Regions from separate parts of the Salmonella sp. FC25216 genome, predicted to be linked through region 3. Evidence: predicted binding sites of a transcription regulator. Region 3 holds the regulator's gene; each other region holds the start of a gene.
The links. The regulator sigma-54, encoded in region 3, starts transcription at its own class of promoters, with help from an activator protein. The targets are predictions, from matches to a motif close to GTTGGCACANNTTTCGCTNT.

Region 1 (5,975 bases), on a different contig from region 3:
TTCCTTACAGGCCGGTAACCATCCGTTGTCCGGCGATACAGATACAAGAGGAACGGTTTGAATATAGACACTCGCGAAATTACCCTTGAGCCCGCAGACAACGCCCGTCTATTGAGCCTTTGCGGGCCGTTTGATGACAATATTAAACAGCTCGAACGTCGTCTCGGTATTGAAATCAACCGCCGTGACAATCACTTTAAACTGACCGGTCGTCCGATTTGCGTGACCGCGGCGACAGATATTTTGCGAAGCCTGTATGTCGATACCGCTCCGATGCGCGGCCAGACTCAGGATATCGAACCGGAACAAATTCATCTGGCGATTAAAGAAGCGCGGGTGCTGGAACAGAGCGCGGAAAGCGTGCCTGACTATGGCAAAGCTATCAATATCAAAACCAAGCGCGGCGTAATTAAACCGCGTACGCCGAACCAGGCGCAGTACATCGCCAATATTCTCGATCATGACATTACCTTCGGCGTCGGCCCGGCGGGTACCGGTAAAACTTATCTTGCGGTCGCCGCTGCGGTAGACGCCCTGGAGCGCCAGGAGATTCGCCGTATTCTTCTGACTCGTCCGGCGGTGGAAGCCGGGGAAAAACTGGGCTTTCTGCCGGGCGATTTAAGCCAGAAGGTGGACCCGTACCTGCGTCCGCTGTATGACGCGCTGTTCGAAATGCTCGGCTTTGAAAAAGTCGAGAAGCTTATCGAGCGCAATGTGATTGAAGTCGCGCCGCTGGCCTATATGCGCGGACGCACGTTAAACGACGCCTTTATCATTCTGGATGAAAGCCAGAACACCACTATCGAACAGATGAAGATGTTCCTGACGCGTATCGGCTTTAACTCGAAAGCGGTGATCACCGGCGACGTGACGCAGATTGACCTACCGCGTAATACCAAATCCGGCTTGCGTCATGCCATTGAAGTGCTGGCGGAAGTAGATGAAATCAGTTTCAACTTCTTCCACAGCGAAGACGTGGTGCGCCATCCGGTCGTTGCCCGCATTGTTAACGCCTATGAAGCCTGGGAAGAGGCCGAACAAAAACGCAAAGCGGCGCAGGCGGCGGAGCGTAAGCGTGAAGCCCAGGAGCAGGAACAGAAATGAGCCAGGTGATCCTCGATTTACAGTTGGCCTGTGAAAACCACGCGGGCCTGCCGGATGAAGCTCAGTTTCAACGCTGGCTGGACGGCGTTATTCCGCAGTTTCAGGAAGAGGCGGAAGTCACAATCCGTCTGGTGGATGAGGCCGAAAGCCACGACCTTAATTTGACGTACCGCGGGAAAGATAAACCCACTAATGTTCTCTCCTTCCCGTTTGAAGCGCCCCCAGGCATTGAAATGCCGCTACTGGGCGATCTGATTATTTGCCGTCAGGTCGTGGAGCAGGAAGCGCAGGAGCAGCGCAAGCCGCTGGAGGCGCACTGGGCGCACATGGTCGTGCACGGTAGCCTGCATTTGCTGGGTTACGATCATATCGACGATGACGAGGCGGAAGAGATGGAGTCTCTCGAAACGGAGATTATGCTTGCTATGGGCTATGAGGATCCGTACATTGCCGAGAAGGAATAGGATGCCGAAATCTTGCAGGCCGGAGCATCCGGCACAATGCCTGATGCTCCGGCCTACTTGTATCACACCGCCATGTGCTGAATTTACGCGCATGTGCAACACATTAACTAACATGAGAACCCATACGACGCCATGAGCGACGACAATTCACACAGTAGTGACACAGTAAACAGTAAAAAGGGATTTTTTTCCCTACTACTCAGCCAGCTTTTCCACGGTGAACCTAAAAACCGTGATGAGTTGCTGGCGCTGATCCGTGATTCCGGGCAGAACGAGCTTATCGATGAAGATACGCGCGATATGCTCGAAGGGGTAATGGACATCGCCGACCAGCGCGTTCGCGATATTATGATCCCACGCTCCCAGATGATTACCCTGAAACGCAACCAGACGCTGGACGAATGTCTCGATGTTATCATCGAGTCCGCCCACTCGCGTTTTCCGGTGATCAGCGAAGATAAAGATCACATTGAAGGGATTCTGATGGCCAAAGATTTGCTGCCGTTTATGCGCAGCGATGCCGAAGCCTTCAGCATGGACAAAGTGTTACGCCCCGCCGTTGTCGTACCGGAGAGCAAACGCGTCGATCGTATGCTCAAGGAGTTCCGCTCCCAGCGTTACCATATGGCGATCGTGATTGATGAGTTCGGCGGCGTTTCCGGCCTCGTGACTATCGAAGACATCCTCGAACTGATTGTCGGTGAAATTGAAGATGAGTATGACGAAGAAGACGATATCGACTTCCGTCAGCTTAGCCGCCATACCTGGACGATTCGCGCGCTGGCGTCAATTGAAGACTTCAATGACGCTTTCGGCACCCACTTCAGCGATGAAGAAGTCGATACCATCGGCGGGCTGGTGATGCAGGCGTTCGGTCATTTACCGGCCCGCGGCGAAACCATTGACATTGATGGTTACCAGTTCAAAGTGGCGATGGCCGATAGTCGCCGTATCATTCAGGTGCATGTCAGAATCCCGGATGACTCGCCCCAGCCAAAACTGAACGAATAACAGCAATAGTGGACTAAAAATGGCATTTGCCTCGTTAATTGAACGCCAGCGTCTTCGCCTGCTGCTGGCGTTATTATTCGGCGCCTGCGGAACACTGGCTTTCTCTCCGTATGACGTCTGGCCCGCAGCGATAGTGTCGCTTATCGGGCTGCAGGCCTTAACGTTCAATCGCCGCCCGCTCCAGTCTGCCGCCATCGGCTATTGCTGGGGACTCGGACTTTTCGGTAGCGGGATTAACTGGGTTTATGTCAGTATCGCGCAGTTTGGCGGAATGCCGGGTCCGGTTAACGTTTTTCTGGTGGTGCTGCTTGCAGCTTATCTCTCGCTGTATACCGGACTGTTTGCCGGGATTTTGTCGCGCCTGTGGCCAAAAACCAACTGGCTGCGCGTCGCTATCGCCGCGCCTGCAATATGGCAAATCACCGAATTTTTACGCGGCTGGGTGCTGACCGGCTTCCCCTGGCTGCAATTTGGCTATAGTCAGGTCGACGGCCCGCTAAAAGGTCTGGCGCCGGTGATGGGCGTCGAAGCGATCAACTTCCTGCTGATGATGGTCAGCGGTCTGTTAGCGCTGGCATTGGCGACGCGGAACTGGCGTCCGCTGGCTGTCGCCGTGATTCTGTTTGCTCTGCCCTTTCCGCTACGCTATATCCAGTGGTTTACGCTGGAACCGGCCAAAACGACCCAGGTATCGCTGGTACAGGGCGATATCCCGCAGTCGCTGAAGTGGGACGAAAACCAGCTACTGAATACGCTAAAAATCTATCTCAACGAAACCCGACCAGAGTTAGGCAAATCACAAATTATTATCTGGCCGGAGTCGGCGATTCCGGATCTCGAAATCAATCAGCAGCCCTTCCTTCGTTCGCTGGACGAGATGTTACGCGAAAAAAATAGCACGCTGATCACCGGTATTGTCGATGCGCGTCTCAATAAACAGAATCGATACGACACCTACAATACGATTATCACGCTGGGCAAGGATAATCCATACAGTTATGACTCGCCCAATCGCTACAATAAAAATCACCTTGTGCCCTTTGGCGAGTTTGTTCCGCTGGAGTCTATCCTGCGTCCGCTGGCACCGTTCTTCGATCTGCCCATGTCCTCCTTTAGCCGTGGCCCTTATATCCAGCCGCAGTTACATGCGCACGACTATAAGCTGACGGCGGCAATCTGTTATGAAATAATTCTTGGCGAACAGGTGCGGGATAACTTCCGCCCGGACACCGACTATCTGCTGACTATTTCTAACGACGCCTGGTTTGGTAAGTCCATTGGCCCGTGGCAACATTTCCAGATGGCGCGGATGCGTTCGCTGGAGCTGGCGCGTCCGTTGCTGCGCAGTACTAATAACGGTATTACGGCGGTGATTGGCCCGCAGGGCGAAATCCAGGCGATGATCCCGCAGTTCACTCGCCAGGTACTGACAACCAACGTCACGCCAACCACAGGTTTAACCCCCTATGCCCGTACCGGCAACTGGCCGCTATGGATACTGACCGCGCTGTTTGCTTTTGGCGCGGTGGTAATGAGTCTGCGGCAACGGCGGAAATAATCTCTCCCCAGGCCGGATGGCGCTTCGCTTATCCGGCCTGGAAATCCCCCTTTTACCCTATTCTGGCACGTCTATTGCTTTGTTATACATGACAAACCTGTTCTGGCTGCTTGTGCAACCGGGTCGCACCAAAATCGATCGTCGGTAGCACCTGAACGGTGCAATGTAGGATTTTTGCCTCTGAACGGTGCGGCGCACTTCGCAAAAATAAACAATATCGCAGCAAAATATTTACAACAAGCCACACTAAATGTTAACAAACACATATAACACTGCACGCGCAAGTTGCAGGCAATAACAACATCACAATAGCTATCAATGCGTCGACGGCGCAGATGATAAAGGAGTTGGATATGCAATTACGTAAGCTAACCACAGCAATGCTGGTCATGGGACTGTCTGCGGGCCTTGCGCACGCAGAAGATAGCGCCCCTGCCGCTGGTAGCACCCTGGATAAGATCGCTAAAAATGGCGTGATCGTCGTCGGGCATCGCGAATCATCTGTGCCCTTTTCTTATTACGACAACCAGCAGAAAGTGGTCGGCTATTCCCAGGACTACTCCAACGCCATTGTGGAAGCGGTAAAAAAGAAACTTAACAAGCCCGATCTGCAGGTGAAGCTGATCCCGATCACCTCGCAAAACCGTATTCCGCTGTTGCAAAACGGAACGTTCGATTTTGAATGCGGTTCAACGACTAATAACCTTGAACGCCAGAAACAGGCTGCCTTCTCCGATACGATTTTCGTCGTCGGCACGCGACTGCTGACTAAAAAAGGCGGCGATATTAAAGATTTCCCGGACCTGAAAGGGAAAGCGGTCGTCGTAACCTCCGGGACGACCTCTGAAATTCTGCTGCATAAGCTTAACGAAGAGCAAAAGATGGATATGCGCATTATTAGCGCGAAAGACCACGGTGACTCGTTCCGCACCCTGGAAAGCGGTCGCGCTGTCGCCTTTATGATGGATGACGCGTTGCTGGCCGGCGAGCGCGCCAAAGCGAAGAAACCGGATAACTGGGAGATTGTCGGTAAACCGCAGTCCCAGGAAGCCTACGGCTGTATGCTGCGTAAAAACGATCCGCAATTCAAAAAGTTAATGGATGACACTATCGCCCAGGCGCAAACCTCCGGCGAAGCGGCGAAGTGGTTTGATAAGTGGTTTAAAAATCCGATCCCCCCGAAAAATCTGAACATGAATTTCGAGTTGTCTGACGAGATGAAAGCCCTGTTCAAAGCACCGAATGATAAAGCGCTTAACTAACTAAAACTAAATGGGGCGGGACCTCCTGTCCTCTCGATTGTCGCTCAGCACGGACAGACTATAAGCCTGATGGTCGTTCCCCATCGGGCCTGAAACCGCAAATCGCCGGGCAACAATCTTCGAGGGTAGCGCTGCTACCCTTTTTTTTCGGAGTAGATGTATGTCAATAGACTGGAACTGGGGTATTTTTTTACAAGAAGCCCCCTTCGGCAACACCACCTATCTTGGCTGGCTATGGAGTGGTTTTCAGGTCACCGTAGCCCTTTCGATTACCGCCTGGATTATCGCTTTCCTGGTAGGATCTATTTTCGGCATTTTACGTACCGTTCCCAACCGTTTCCTCTCCGGACTGGGCACATTGTACGTAGAACTGTTCCGTAACGTGCCACTGATCGTGCAATTCTTCACCTGGTACCTGGTGGTGCCTGAACTGTTGCCGGAAGATCTTGGCATGTGGTTTAAGGCGGAACTCGATCCCAATATTCAGTTTTTCCTCTCCTCAATGATCTGTCTGGGACTGTTTACCGCCGCCCGCGTTTGCGAACAGGTGCGCGCCGCTATTCAGTCTCTGCCTCG
Region 2 (5,975 bases), on a different contig from region 3:
GCTGAACCGTAGCCAAATTTCTCCGTCGCAAATCGCGCTTGAGTTAACGGAACGCGAGTTCGCCGATCCGAAAACCAGCGCGCCAATTGTCGCCAGATACCGTAACGCAGGGCATTCAATTTATATTGATGACTTTGGCACCGGCTATTCCAGCCTCAGCTACTTACAAAATCTGGATGTGGATGTCCTTAAAATTGATAAATCTTTTGTCGATGCGCTGGAATATAAAAACGTCACGCCGCATATTATTGAAATGGCAAAAACGCTCAAACTCAAAATGGTCGCAGAAGGTATCGAAACGACCAGACAAGAACAGTGGCTACGCCAGCATGGCGTGCATTATGGTCAGGGCTGGTTATACAGTAAACCGCTATCCGGCTCGGCATTTATTCTTTGGGCGGAACAGCGGCTATAACGTCGCACAGAAGAAAAGAACAGTGTGGAGAGGCAGAATTGGGTGGGGGCCCTGCCAGCTACATCCCGGCACACGCGTCATCTGCCTTGGCTGCTTCCTTCCGGACCTGACCTAGTAAACAGAGTAGCGTTGCGGGAGAACCAACAGAGCCCCCATTGAGAGCGTTGTGAACCAACGCGCAGGCGCATTATCACTGCTATACCGTGTAATTGCAACCCATCAGGCGCTGGATGCTGGTTTCTTGCGCACCTGGACTTTCCTCTCCCCTTATTCCAGATTATCCTGAAGCATTAATGCAGGATTCTATTATGGATATTCAGGACACATTTCCGCAGCGCGTCTGGCAAATCGTCGCCTCGATCCCGGAAGGTTTTGTCACGACCTACGGCGATGTCGCCCGGCTTGCCGGTTCGCCTCGGGCGGCGCGTCAGGTCGGCGGAGTTTTAAAACGTCTGCCGGAAGGCAGCACTTTGCCATGGCATCGGGTAGTGAACCGCCGCGGTGCGATATCACTTACCGGGCCGGATCTACAACGGCAACGCCAGGCATTACTGGCAGAAGGCGTGGTGGTGTCGGGGAGCGGGCAAATCGATTTACAACGCTATCGCTGGGTGTATTAACCCTCTCCGTTACGGAGAGGGTTGGCGCAGGATTAATACTGGGTAGGCGCAGGAACGGCAGAAGACGGATTGACTTGGGTCGGCGAAGTCGATGGAACCGTCGTCGTCGCACCACCACTGGCCTGAACAGGCACCGCCGTTTGCTGTACCGGTACCAGCGTCAGGTCCGCTTTGGTGCCGCCATTATTAATCACCGGTTTCACGCTATCGGTAATAAATACCAGCTTATTGTCAACGGTGATTGCCGCGCTCAGGAGAATACGTGCGTTAGGTTGAATATCTGATGGGTTAAACGGCAGCACAAAACTGAAAGGCGCCTGTTTACCTTCGGTCCGTACCGCTTTTTGCGACAGCACCTTAGACGGTGTATCAGCCAAAGAAGCATCAGAAAGCGTTACGGTCAGCACCGCATCTGGCGGCAGAGCGACCTTCTGGCGGATCCAGACGGTACCGGAAACATTGGGTTGCTGAATAGTAGACTGGTTAGCTGTAATCGACATGTTAGGGTTTGGCGCAGGCGTCTGGATATCAGCGCTTTTATCAGCGCAGGCCGCCAGAGATATCGCAACCGCTAAACCACTTACGATGTGCACGAGTTTCATTCAATTCTCCTTATCATCAATGCACCAGCAGGCCTTTCCCCCCGCCGGAAGAGTGGTTAACAGAAACATAACGTGATTAAGTGTGGCACAGGTCACTCATTTTTGCCTGGAATTGCTCTGTTATTCAGACTTTTGTACCCATCGGACCACTTGCGAAATTGCGTTATACTCAGGCCTACCTCGCTTCGGCATCGTTGTCACCTGGAGAGCATGTATGAGTCAGACGCTAAATAATTTGCTGACATTGTTGAATCTGGAAAAAATTGAAGAAGGACTCTTTCGGGGCCAAAGTGAAGACTTAGGGCTGCGTCAGGTATTTGGCGGTCAGGTGGTGGGCCAGGCGTTATATGCCGCCAAAGAGACGGTGCCGGAAGAGCGACTGGTGCATTCATTCCACAGTTATTTTCTGCGACCAGGCGATAGTCAAAAACCCATTATCTATGACGTTGAAGTGCTGCGCGATGGAAATAGTTTTAGCGCCCGCCGCGTTGCCGCTATTCAGAACGGGAAACCCATCTTTTACATGACCGCCTCATTCCAGGCGCCGGAACCGGGTTTTGAACATCAAAAAACCATGCCGACGGCAACCGGGCCGGAAGGACTACCGTCAGAAACGGAAATCGCGCAGTCGCTGGCGCATTTACTGCCGCCGATTCTGAAAGAAAAGTTTCTCTGCGATCGCCCCCTGGAGATTCGTCCTGTCGAATTTCACAATCCGTTAAAAGGTCACGTCGCCGCGCCAACCCGTCAGGTATGGATTCGCGCCAACGGCACCGTTCCGGATGACATTCGCGTCCATCAATATTTACTGGGATATGCCTCTGACCTGAATTTCCTCCCCGTCGCGCTTCAGCCTCACGGCATCGGTTTTCTGGAAAAGGGCATTCAGATCGCCACTATCGATCACTCTATGTGGTTCCATCGCCCGTTCAATCTTAATGAATGGCTACTTTATAGCGTGGAGAGCACTTCCGCCTCCAGCGCCCGGGGCTTTGTTCGCGGCGAGTTTTATACTCAGGATGGCGCGCTGGTCGCCTCGACCGTGCAGGAAGGGGTGATGCGTAATCACAATTAAAAAACATGCCGCTATCCGGCGTTAATGGCCTGATGGCGATGCGCTTATCAGGCCTACCGTAGGCCGGATAAGACGCTTTCGCGTCGCCATCCGGCATGTTGCGCAATCACGCGTTATATGCATTCTCGCCGTGGCTGTTCACATCCAGCCCCTCGCGCTCCTGCTCTTCCGGTACGCGCAGTCCAACAAGGATATCCGCCAGTTTGTAACCAACAAACGCGACAACGCCGGACCAGACGACCGTAATAGCAATACTTTCCAGTTGTACCATAACCTGATGGCCCATCGTAACGCCGTCGACAAAGCCAACGCCGCCCAGCGAACTGGCGGCAAAAACGCCGGTCAGGAGACAGCCGACTATCCCGCAAACGCCGTGAACGCCAAATACGTCGCACGGATCATCTACCCGTAACAGACGTTTAAGCATGGTGACTCCCCACAATCCCGCCAGACCCGCAATAACGCCGATAACCAGCGCGCCGCCAACGCCAACATAGCCACAGGCTGGCGTCACGCCGACCAGACCGGCAATCGCGCCGGAACAGGCTCCCAGCAGGGAAGGTTTACCGCGTAGCGTCCACTCGCCGATAATCCACCCCAGAATCGCGGCGGCGGTCACCACCACGGTGTTCACAAAAGCCAGCGCGGCTATCTCGTTTGCGCTACTGGCAGAACCCGCGTTAAATCCAAACCAGCCGATATACAGGATCGCAGTACCGGTAAAGACCATCGGCAGATTATGGGGTTTAAATGCTTCTTTCCCAAAGCCGACGCGCTTACCAATTAAATAAGCCCCCACCAGACCGGCGATAGCGGCGTTAATGTGCACCACCGTACCGCCGGCAAAATCCAGCGCGCCGTGAGCAGCCAGCAGGCCGCCGCCCCACACCATGTGCGCAATCGGAATATACGAGAGCGTGAACCACACCACGACAAAAATCAGTACCGCCGAAAAACGAATACGTTCCGCCAGCGCGCCGACAATCAGCCCGACGGTAATACAGGCGAAAGATCCCTGAAACGCGACATGGATATACTGATAAATCGTGCCCGTTACCGCCGTCAACGCGATGTTCTTCAACATCGCCCCCTCGACATTACCGAAGAAATGATTCCCTTCGCCAAAAGCCAGCGAATAGCCGTATACCACCCATAAAATACAGACCAGCGCAAAGGTGACGGTCACTTGCGTTAACATCGACAGCACGTTTTTAGCGCGGATTAATCCGCCATAAAACAGCGCGATACCCGGTATCGTCATAAACAGCACCAGCGCGGTGCTGATCATCATAAAAGCATTATCCGCTTTATCGGCAACCGCTGGCGCGGCCATCGTTAGCCCAGGCAGCAGCACCAGTGAAGCCAGTGTGGTTTTTATCATCGCTATCTTCATTTTTTCATTTCCTGTTGCTGTGTGGCGGGTCTTAAAGCGCCGCTTCGTCAGCTTCGCCGGTACGAATCCGAATAACACGCGTGAGCTCCGCGACGAAAATTTTGCCATCGCCAATTTTTCCGGTATAAGCCGCTTTAGTGATGATATCGATCACCTCTTCCAGTTGGTCGTCGGCGATAGCCACATCAATTTTGACTTTCGGCAGGAAATTCACGCTGTACTCCGCGCCGCGATACAGTTCGGCGTGTCCTTTTTGACGACCAAACCCTTTCACTTCGGTGACGGTCAATCCCTGAATGCCAATAGAAGAAAGCGCTTCCCGCACGTCCTCCAGCTTAAACGGTTTGATAACCACGGTAACCAGCTTCATAGACCCCCTCCAGTCAGAATTAGGTAAGGCATATAGACTATTCAAAATGAGCGTTGCAAAGGGTGTGCCAGAAATGAGTGAGTGGTGAAAGGCGCGGTTAGCGGGGCGTCTTTATATTGACGCGCCCCAAAATCGAAGCAGGAAAAGAAAAACGCACCATGACGGTGCATGATGGGCGAGGTTTTGCGCCACGGGGCAAAACCTTACGTCGCGGGGCCGGACTCCTCATGTACGCTGGCGGCTAACTCCTCACCAACCAACTGTAATTGATACATTTGCCAGTAGCGTCCTTGCGCCGTCAGCAATTGTTGATGCGTCCCGCGCTCCACCGCCTGGCCGCGGTGGAGTACCAGAATGGTATCCGCCTCCACGATAGTCGATAGCCGATGGGCGATAACCACCAGCGTGGTGCGCTCGCGAATCGCCGCCAGCGCCTGCTGTATCGCCTGCTCAGTGCCGGAATCGATGCTGGCCGTCGCTTCATCAAGAATTAATATTTGCGGGGCGTCAACCAGCACGCGCGCCAGCGCCAAGAGTTGTTTTTGCCCGACGGACAGCGTATTCCCCTGCTCACCAAGACGCGTATGCAGCCCGTGGCTCAGGCCGCGCGCCAGGTCTGCCAACTGTACCGTTTCCAGCGCCTGCCAGACCTGCGCCTCTGAAACATCGCGCCCCAGCGTCACATTGGCCAGAAAGGTATCCGCCATCACTACCGGGTCCTGTTGAACCATCGCCACGCCCTGGCGTAAAACGCGATGATTAAAAGAAGAGATTTCTCGCCCATCCAGCCGAATTTCGCCTTGCGTCAGCGGGTAGTACCCCATCAACAAGCTGGCGAGCGTGCTCTTCCCGCTGCCTGTGTGTCCCACCAGCGCCACAAAACTACGGGACGGTACTGATAGCGTAATGTCCTGTAAAACAAGGCTATCATCGCGGTAAGCAAACGACAGATGATCAATATCAATCGCGCCGCTTTGCAACGGCCTGTCGTCGCTGCCATAGCGCTGTCGTGGGCGATCCATCAGTTCAAAAACACGCTCTCCCGCCACAACCGCCTGCTGTAGCATGGATTGCTGGGTGGTCAGTTCAATGAGCGGCTCGTTCAGACGCGACAAATAGCTAATGAACGCATACAGTACCCCGACCTCAATCGTGCCGGCAGACGTAAAACTGAAGAGCATCAACAGACCGCACAAAATGAGCGCGGAAAAGAGGCTAAGCAGCGGACGCAATAAAAATCCGTCTAAGCGCAGCGTCTGCATCCGCGCCATGTAGTGCGAACGGCTGGCCTCGCCCATTCGTTCGCCAAAGCGCGCCTGCTGGCGAAACTGCTGAATAACGCTCATCCCGTTGATGATTTCGTTAAATCCATCGTTAATATCCGCCAGGTATGCCCGCACGCGGCGTACCATCGGCGTGCTGTAGCGCTGATAGATGATCATCACGGTCAATACCGCCGGAAAAATCAAAATCGCCACCAGCGCCATCCGCCAGTCAAGG
Region 3 (5,975 bases):
CCGCTTCGGTGCCTTCGTCATTGCGTAATAGCACCTCGGCGTCAAAACCCTGCATCAGTTCGAAAAGCTTCATGGCAGGCCGGGCATGCATGCCCAGCTTATTGGTAATTTCAACAGTTTGCTTTACGGTCATGTTTTGCGTTTTTCCAGCGTGCGATGGCGAGACTGGACGTTTTTACCGCGCGAGCGGAAGTAGTCTGCCAGCTGTTCTGCAATATACACCGAACGGTGTTTCCCGCCGGTACAACCAATAGCGACGGTAAGGTAGCTGCGGTTGTTGGTCTCCAGCATCGGTAACCATAGCTCAAGATAGCTGCGAGTTTGATAGATAAAATTGTGAACTTCTGTGTGCCGGTCAAGAAATGCGGCTACCGGCTTATCAAGCCCGGTCATGGGGCGCAGTTTTGGGTCCCAGTGCGGGTTGGGCAGGAAGCGAACATCGAACACATAGTCCGCATCGATTGGGATACCATGTTTAAAGCCGAAGGACTCAAATACCATCGTCAGTTCGCGCTCGCGTTTGCCCAACAGCCGGGTACGCAGCATCTCCGCCAGCTCATGAACGGACATTTCCGAAGTGTCGACGATTAGATCCGCACGAGAACGTAATGGCTCCAGCAGGTCGCTCTCTTTATCGATCGCACTCTCTAAAGAAAGGTTTTTGCTGGAAAGCGGATGCAGACGTCGCGTGTCGCTGTAGCGGCGAATCAAGGTATTGCGGTCGGCGTCAAGAAACAGCAATTGCGGCGAGAAAGCGTCAGGCAGATTATTCATCGCCTGTTCAAAAATCTCAGGTGATTCAGGCATATTGCGCACATCAATGCTGACGGCGGCGGAAATCTGGCGATCGGCCAGTGTTCGCGCCAGATCGGGCAACAGCACGACGGGAAGGTTATCCACGCAGTAAAAACCCATATCTTCCAGCGCGCGTAGAGCGACAGATTTACCTGATCCGGAACGCCCGCTGACGATCATCAGTACCATGTACCGTTTCTCCTCACAACGACAGAAAGAAATGCCATTGAGTTGTTATGCCTCATTCTGCTCACCTTCGGTGTCAGTAATGATTTGATACAGCTCTTCATCATTCAGCGCCGCGCGCAGGCGGCGGCAGATCGTTTTATCCGCCAGACGTTTCGCGACCAGCGACAGCGTATGCAGATGCGTTTTAGTCTGATCGGCGGGCACCAGCAGGGCGAAGAGGAGATCGACCGGCTGGTTATCGATGGCATCGAACGCGATAGGCGTTTCGAGCTGAACGAACACGCCGACGGCGCGTAAGGTATCTTCTTCCAGTTTCCCGTGCGGGATGGCGATACCATTACCAATACCGGTACTGCCCATTTTTTCGCGTGTCAGAATGGCTTCAAACACGACCTGAGGAGGTAAACTGAGCTGTTTTGCCGCCAGTTCGCTGATGATTTCCAGCGCGCGTTTCTTACTCTGACAATGAACGCCGCTACGCGTACACTCCTGGTTAAGTACACTGCTCAGTTGTAGAGTCGTATCGTTATTTATCATAATTTCACCTAAGAACCTGTCCTGTCAGGTTGATGGCCAGGTTCGGAGCGCTAACTGTACAAATGGCCCGTTGTGTCACACAACAGGCCGTCCTGCACTGGCTAACTGCCCGGACAATTAGTGTTGTTTCAGTTTATCTTTATGCCTGGTTAACTGCCTTGCCAGTTTATCAATCAAGCCGTCAATGGCGGCATACATATCCTGGCCTTCCGCGCTGGCGTGAATTTCGCCGCCGTTAACGTGTAGCGTCGCATCCGAGATGTGCGTGACCTTCTCCACTTTCAACACCACGTATACCTGATTAATCCGCTCAAAATACTGTTCAAGTTTGGCGAATTTCGTCGTCACAAATTCACGCAGGGCTTCAGTAATTTCGACGTTATGTCCGGTGATATTGAGCTGCATAGTGTCTTCCTTATCGGTTGGGTCAAACCAGCTGTTTGCGTTGGTTTGACGGCGGAATGGATAAAGACTCTCGGTACTTCGCAACAGTGCGGCGCGCCACCATGATACCCTGTTCTGACAGCAGAGAGGTTAACTTGCTGTCGCTCAGCGGTTTCGCGGGGTTTTCCGCCGCAATTAACTTCTTCACCAGCGCGCGAATCGCGGTGGAAGAGGCTTCGCCTCCGCCTTCGGTATTGACGTGGCTGGAAAAGAAATATTTGAGTTCAAAAATACCGCGCGGGCTGTGCAGATACTTCTGCGTGGTCACGCGGGATATGGTGGATTCGTGCATCTCGACGGCCTGGGCGATATCCGCCAGTACCATCGGTTTCATATATTCTTCGCCCTGTTCAAAAAAGGCTTGCTGTTGCTCGACGATGCAGCGACTGACACGCAGCAGCGTGTCGTTGCGGCTTTCAAGGCTTTTTATCAGCCACTTCGCATCCTGTAAATTACTGCGGATGAACTGGCTGTCGGTATCGTTGCGCGCGCTGTTGCACATGGCGGCATAGTGCTGGTTAATCTGTAAACGGGGAATACTGTCGCTATTAAGCTCCACCGTCCAGCGGCCGTTATGCTTGCGTACCAGCACATCCGGGATAACGTACTCCGGCTCGCCGGTCTGGATCGACTGACCGGGTCTGGGATCGAGCGACTGAATCAGGTTTACCGCCTCTTTCAGTACCTCTTCTTTCAGTCGGGTAACGCGCATCAACGTGCGGAAATCGTGGTTGGCCAGCAGATCAAGGTGATCGCAGATAATGAGCCGCGCCTCTTCCAGCCACGGCGTGGATTTGTCGAATTGTGAAAGCTGGATCAGCAGACAGTCGCGAAGATCTTTCGCCGCAACGCCCACCGGATCAAAACGCTGAATACGCTTCAGGACGGCTTCGACTTCATCAAGATCTACCTCTTCATCGCCCATGCTTTCGCGAATTTCATCCAGGGATACGGTGAGATAACCGGTATCATCTACCGCATCGACAATGGATGTCGCAATGGCGCGATCGGTGTCCGAGAAGGGCGTTAGCTCAACCTGCCACATCAGATAATCCTGCAACGACTGCGTCGTTTCGCCCTGATAGACGGGCAGTTCATCATCGATATAATCGCCGCTGGGGCCGGATGGCGTCCCGGCGGTGTAAATTTCATCCCAACTGGCGTCAAGCGGCAGCTCTTCCGGCATCTCTTTCTGTTCGAGCGCATCTGCGGTATCGAGAGGATCGTCATCCTGAGGTTGCTGAGTGTCGATTTCGTCATGAAGATCGGTTTGCTCAAGCAGCGGGTTATTTTCCAGCGCTTGCTGGAGTTCCTGCTGAAGTTCCAGCGTAGACAACTGCAACAGACGGATGGCCTGTTGTAGCTGAGGCGTCATCGCCAGTTGTTGGCTAAGCCTGAGTTGCAAACCTTGCTTCATATTCAGAGTCGTTTTCTCCCGCTAGAGCAGCATAGCCCTCTACCCTATCAGAGTCTGAAGTCTTCCCCAAGATATACACGCTTAACGTGTTCGTCTTGCAGGATTTCTGTCGGCGTACCGTGGGCGATAAGGTGGCCCTGGCTTACGATATAGGCGCGTTCACAGACTGCCAGCGTCTCACGGACATTATGGTCGGTGATCAGCACCCCGAGCCCGCTATCGCGCAGATGTTCGATAATGCGTTTGATGTCGATAACGGAAATCGGGTCAACGCCGGCAAAGGGTTCATCCAGCAGGATAAATTTGGGATTAGCGGCCAACGCGCGGGCAATTTCTACACGACGGCGTTCACCACCGGACAGCGCCTGTCCCATGCTGTCGCGCAGATGCTCAATATGAAACTCTTCCATCAGCTCGTTGGCGCGGTCTTCTCGCTGTTCTGCGGTCAAATCGTCACGAATTTGCAGTACCGCCATCAGGTTATCAAATACGCTGAGACGGCGGAAAATAGAGGCTTCCTGCGGCAAATAGCCGATACCGCGGCGCGCGCGCGCGTGCAGCGGCAGCAGACTGATATCTTCATCATCAATGATGATATTGCCCGCGTCACGCGGCACGATACCGACGACCATATAAAAGGTGGTGGTTTTACCTGCGCCGTTTGGACCGAGCAGACCGACAATCTCCCCGGAGTTAACGGTCAGACTGACATCTTCCACTACGCGACGGCCTTTATAGGCCTTCGCCAGATTCTTTGCAGTTAATGTTGCCATAACGAATTAGTTACTCTTCTTTTGCGCCGGAGTCTGGCCTTTGTTTTTGTCTTGCAACTGCGACGGCACCAGAACGGTGGTGACGCGTTTGCCTTTCTCGCTGAAGGCCTGCATTTTCTGCTCTTTCACCAAATAGGTGATTTTGTCGCCAGTAATGTTGCTGTCAAGCTGTTCCAGATAAGCGTTGCCGGTCAGCACCACAAAATCTTTTGCCAGTTCGTAATGCATATGTGAAGCGTGGCCTTTCACCGGTTTACCGTTGTCCTGCATCTGGTAGAAGGTGGCCGGATTGCCGTAACCGTCGATCACCTCTTTCCCTTGCTCGCCGCCAGGGCGGGTAACAACGACTTTATCGGCGTTGATCTTAATCGTGCCCTGGGTCATCACCACGTTGCCCGTAAAGGTCACGACGTTGCCTTGCATATCCAGCGACTGTTGATCCGAGTCAATATGAATAGGCTGCTCGGTATCGCCCGTGACGGCGAATGCCGGAATGCTGGCGGCCAGCAGCGAGCCGGCAAGCATAAGATTAAGGCTGAGTTTGTTTGTTTTGAATTTCATAAGAGGTTCTAACCTTTTCAATCAGCTCGGCGTTCTTGCTGCGTAAGTTACCGCGCATTTTCAGTCCGCTGGAGTTAAATGTTGTGCCGTATAACGTCACCAGATCGTTCGAAGTAACGTCCTGCGTCACCAGATTAATTTGCGCGTTATCGGTGGTAATTCTGCGTAGTTGAGCGTCAGGCACCAGGGCGTTGACTTCAACATGGCCATACAGATAGAGCATCCGATCGTTAGTCAATTTGGCTTTATCGGCTTTGATCGACCATGTCGGCACTTTATCCTTATCAAAGGTGGTTAATACCGGTTGCGTAAACCATGAGACCGCCTGATCGGAAAAATATTCAACGTGCTGTGCGATCAGACGATAGCTCAACGCGCCTTCCGGACTGTACACGACGGTATCCGTATGCTCGCTTTTATACGTGGGATCGTTGCTATTGACCACCACGGCGGCAGGATCGTCTTTATCTGCCAGATTGATACCAATCAGTACCAGAATGGCCAACGACAGTAGAATGATAACCCAACGTCTGGTTTTACTCATATCGATTGCCCTTTGGCCTCATTCAGCTTGCCCTGCGCCAGCAGCAGCAAATCGCACACCTCACGTACCGCGCCGCGCCCGCCGGCAATGTGCGTCACATAGTCAGCGCGGGGGATCAGCAGCGGATGCGCATCCGCAACGGCAACGCTTAATCCCACTTTTTCCATTACCGGCCAGTCAATCAGATCATCGCCAACATAGGCGACGTTTTCCGGTGCAATAGCCAGTTTTTCCAGCAGATTGCTAAAGGCGATCAGCTTATTCGACTGCCCCTGATAAAGATGGGCGATCCCCAGCGTGGCGCAGCGATCTTCTACAAGTTTAGCCTTTCGTCCGGTAATAATGGCAACCTCGATATTGGAGGTCAAAACACAGCGAATGCCATAGCCGTCACGAACGTTGAAAGCCTTCAGCTCTTCGCCGTTATTGCCCATATAAATTAGGCCGTCAGACAATACGCCATCCACGTCAAGGATGAGCAGACGGATATTCTCCGCCTTTGTCATGACGTGGGTGCTGACGGGGCCATAACAGGTCGCAAGCGACGCACCTGCTTTACTCATCGTTAATTATCCTTGAGTTTCTACACGACGCCTGCACGCAGGAGATCATGCATATGTAACACACCGAGTAACTGGTCGCCATCAGCAACCAGTACGGAGGTGATATGGCGGGACTGCATTAAATTCAGCGCATCGACGGCGAGAATACCGGG

Region 1: the regulator sigma-54 is predicted to act here: its motif matches at 4,199-4,218, upstream of AC3G3F_RS21230 (amino acid ABC transporter substrate-binding protein).
Region 2: the regulator sigma-54 is predicted to act here: its motif matches at 4,528-4,547, upstream of glnK (P-II family nitrogen regulator).

Annotation. Positions count from the first base shown of each region.
Region 1 is NZ_JBDGON010000014.1:46,912-52,886, forward strand. Features, by position in the region: gene AC3G3F_RS21210 (PhoH family protein) at 58-1,104, shown strand; gene ybeY (rRNA maturation RNase YbeY) at 1,101-1,568, shown strand; gene corC (CNNM family magnesium/cobalt transport protein CorC) at 1,701-2,579, shown strand; gene lnt (apolipoprotein N-acyltransferase) at 2,599-4,137, shown strand; gene AC3G3F_RS21230 (amino acid ABC transporter substrate-binding protein) at 4,491-5,399, shown strand; gene gltJ (glutamate/aspartate ABC transporter permease GltJ) at 5,560-5,975, shown strand, end outside.
Region 2 is NZ_JBDGON010000007.1:110,116-116,090, forward strand. Features, by position in the region: gene AC3G3F_RS15285 (EAL domain-containing protein) at 1-415, shown strand, start outside; RNA gene ffs (signal recognition particle sRNA small type) at 465-561, opposite strand; gene AC3G3F_RS15295 (MGMT family protein) at 646-1,035, shown strand; gene AC3G3F_RS15300 (YbaY family lipoprotein) at 1,068-1,637, opposite strand; gene tesB (acyl-CoA thioesterase II) at 1,852-2,712, shown strand; gene amtB (ammonium transporter AmtB) at 2,819-4,105, opposite strand; gene glnK (P-II family nitrogen regulator) at 4,137-4,475, opposite strand; gene AC3G3F_RS15320 (SmdB family multidrug efflux ABC transporter permease/ATP-binding protein) at 4,679-5,975, opposite strand, start outside.
Region 3 is NZ_JBDGON010000003.1:523,144-529,118, reverse strand. Features, by position in the region: gene npr (PTS phosphocarrier protein NPr) at 1-133, opposite strand, end outside; gene rapZ (RNase adapter RapZ) at 130-984, opposite strand; gene ptsN (PTS IIA-like nitrogen regulatory protein PtsN) at 1,030-1,521, opposite strand; gene hpf (ribosome hibernation promoting factor) at 1,639-1,926, opposite strand; gene rpoN (RNA polymerase factor sigma-54) at 1,949-3,382, opposite strand; gene lptB (LPS export ABC transporter ATP-binding protein) at 3,430-4,155, opposite strand; gene lptA (lipopolysaccharide ABC transporter substrate-binding protein LptA) at 4,162-4,716, opposite strand; gene lptC (LPS export ABC transporter periplasmic protein LptC) at 4,685-5,260, opposite strand; gene kdsC (3-deoxy-manno-octulosonate-8-phosphatase KdsC) at 5,257-5,823, opposite strand; gene kdsD (arabinose-5-phosphate isomerase KdsD) at 5,844-5,975, opposite strand, start outside.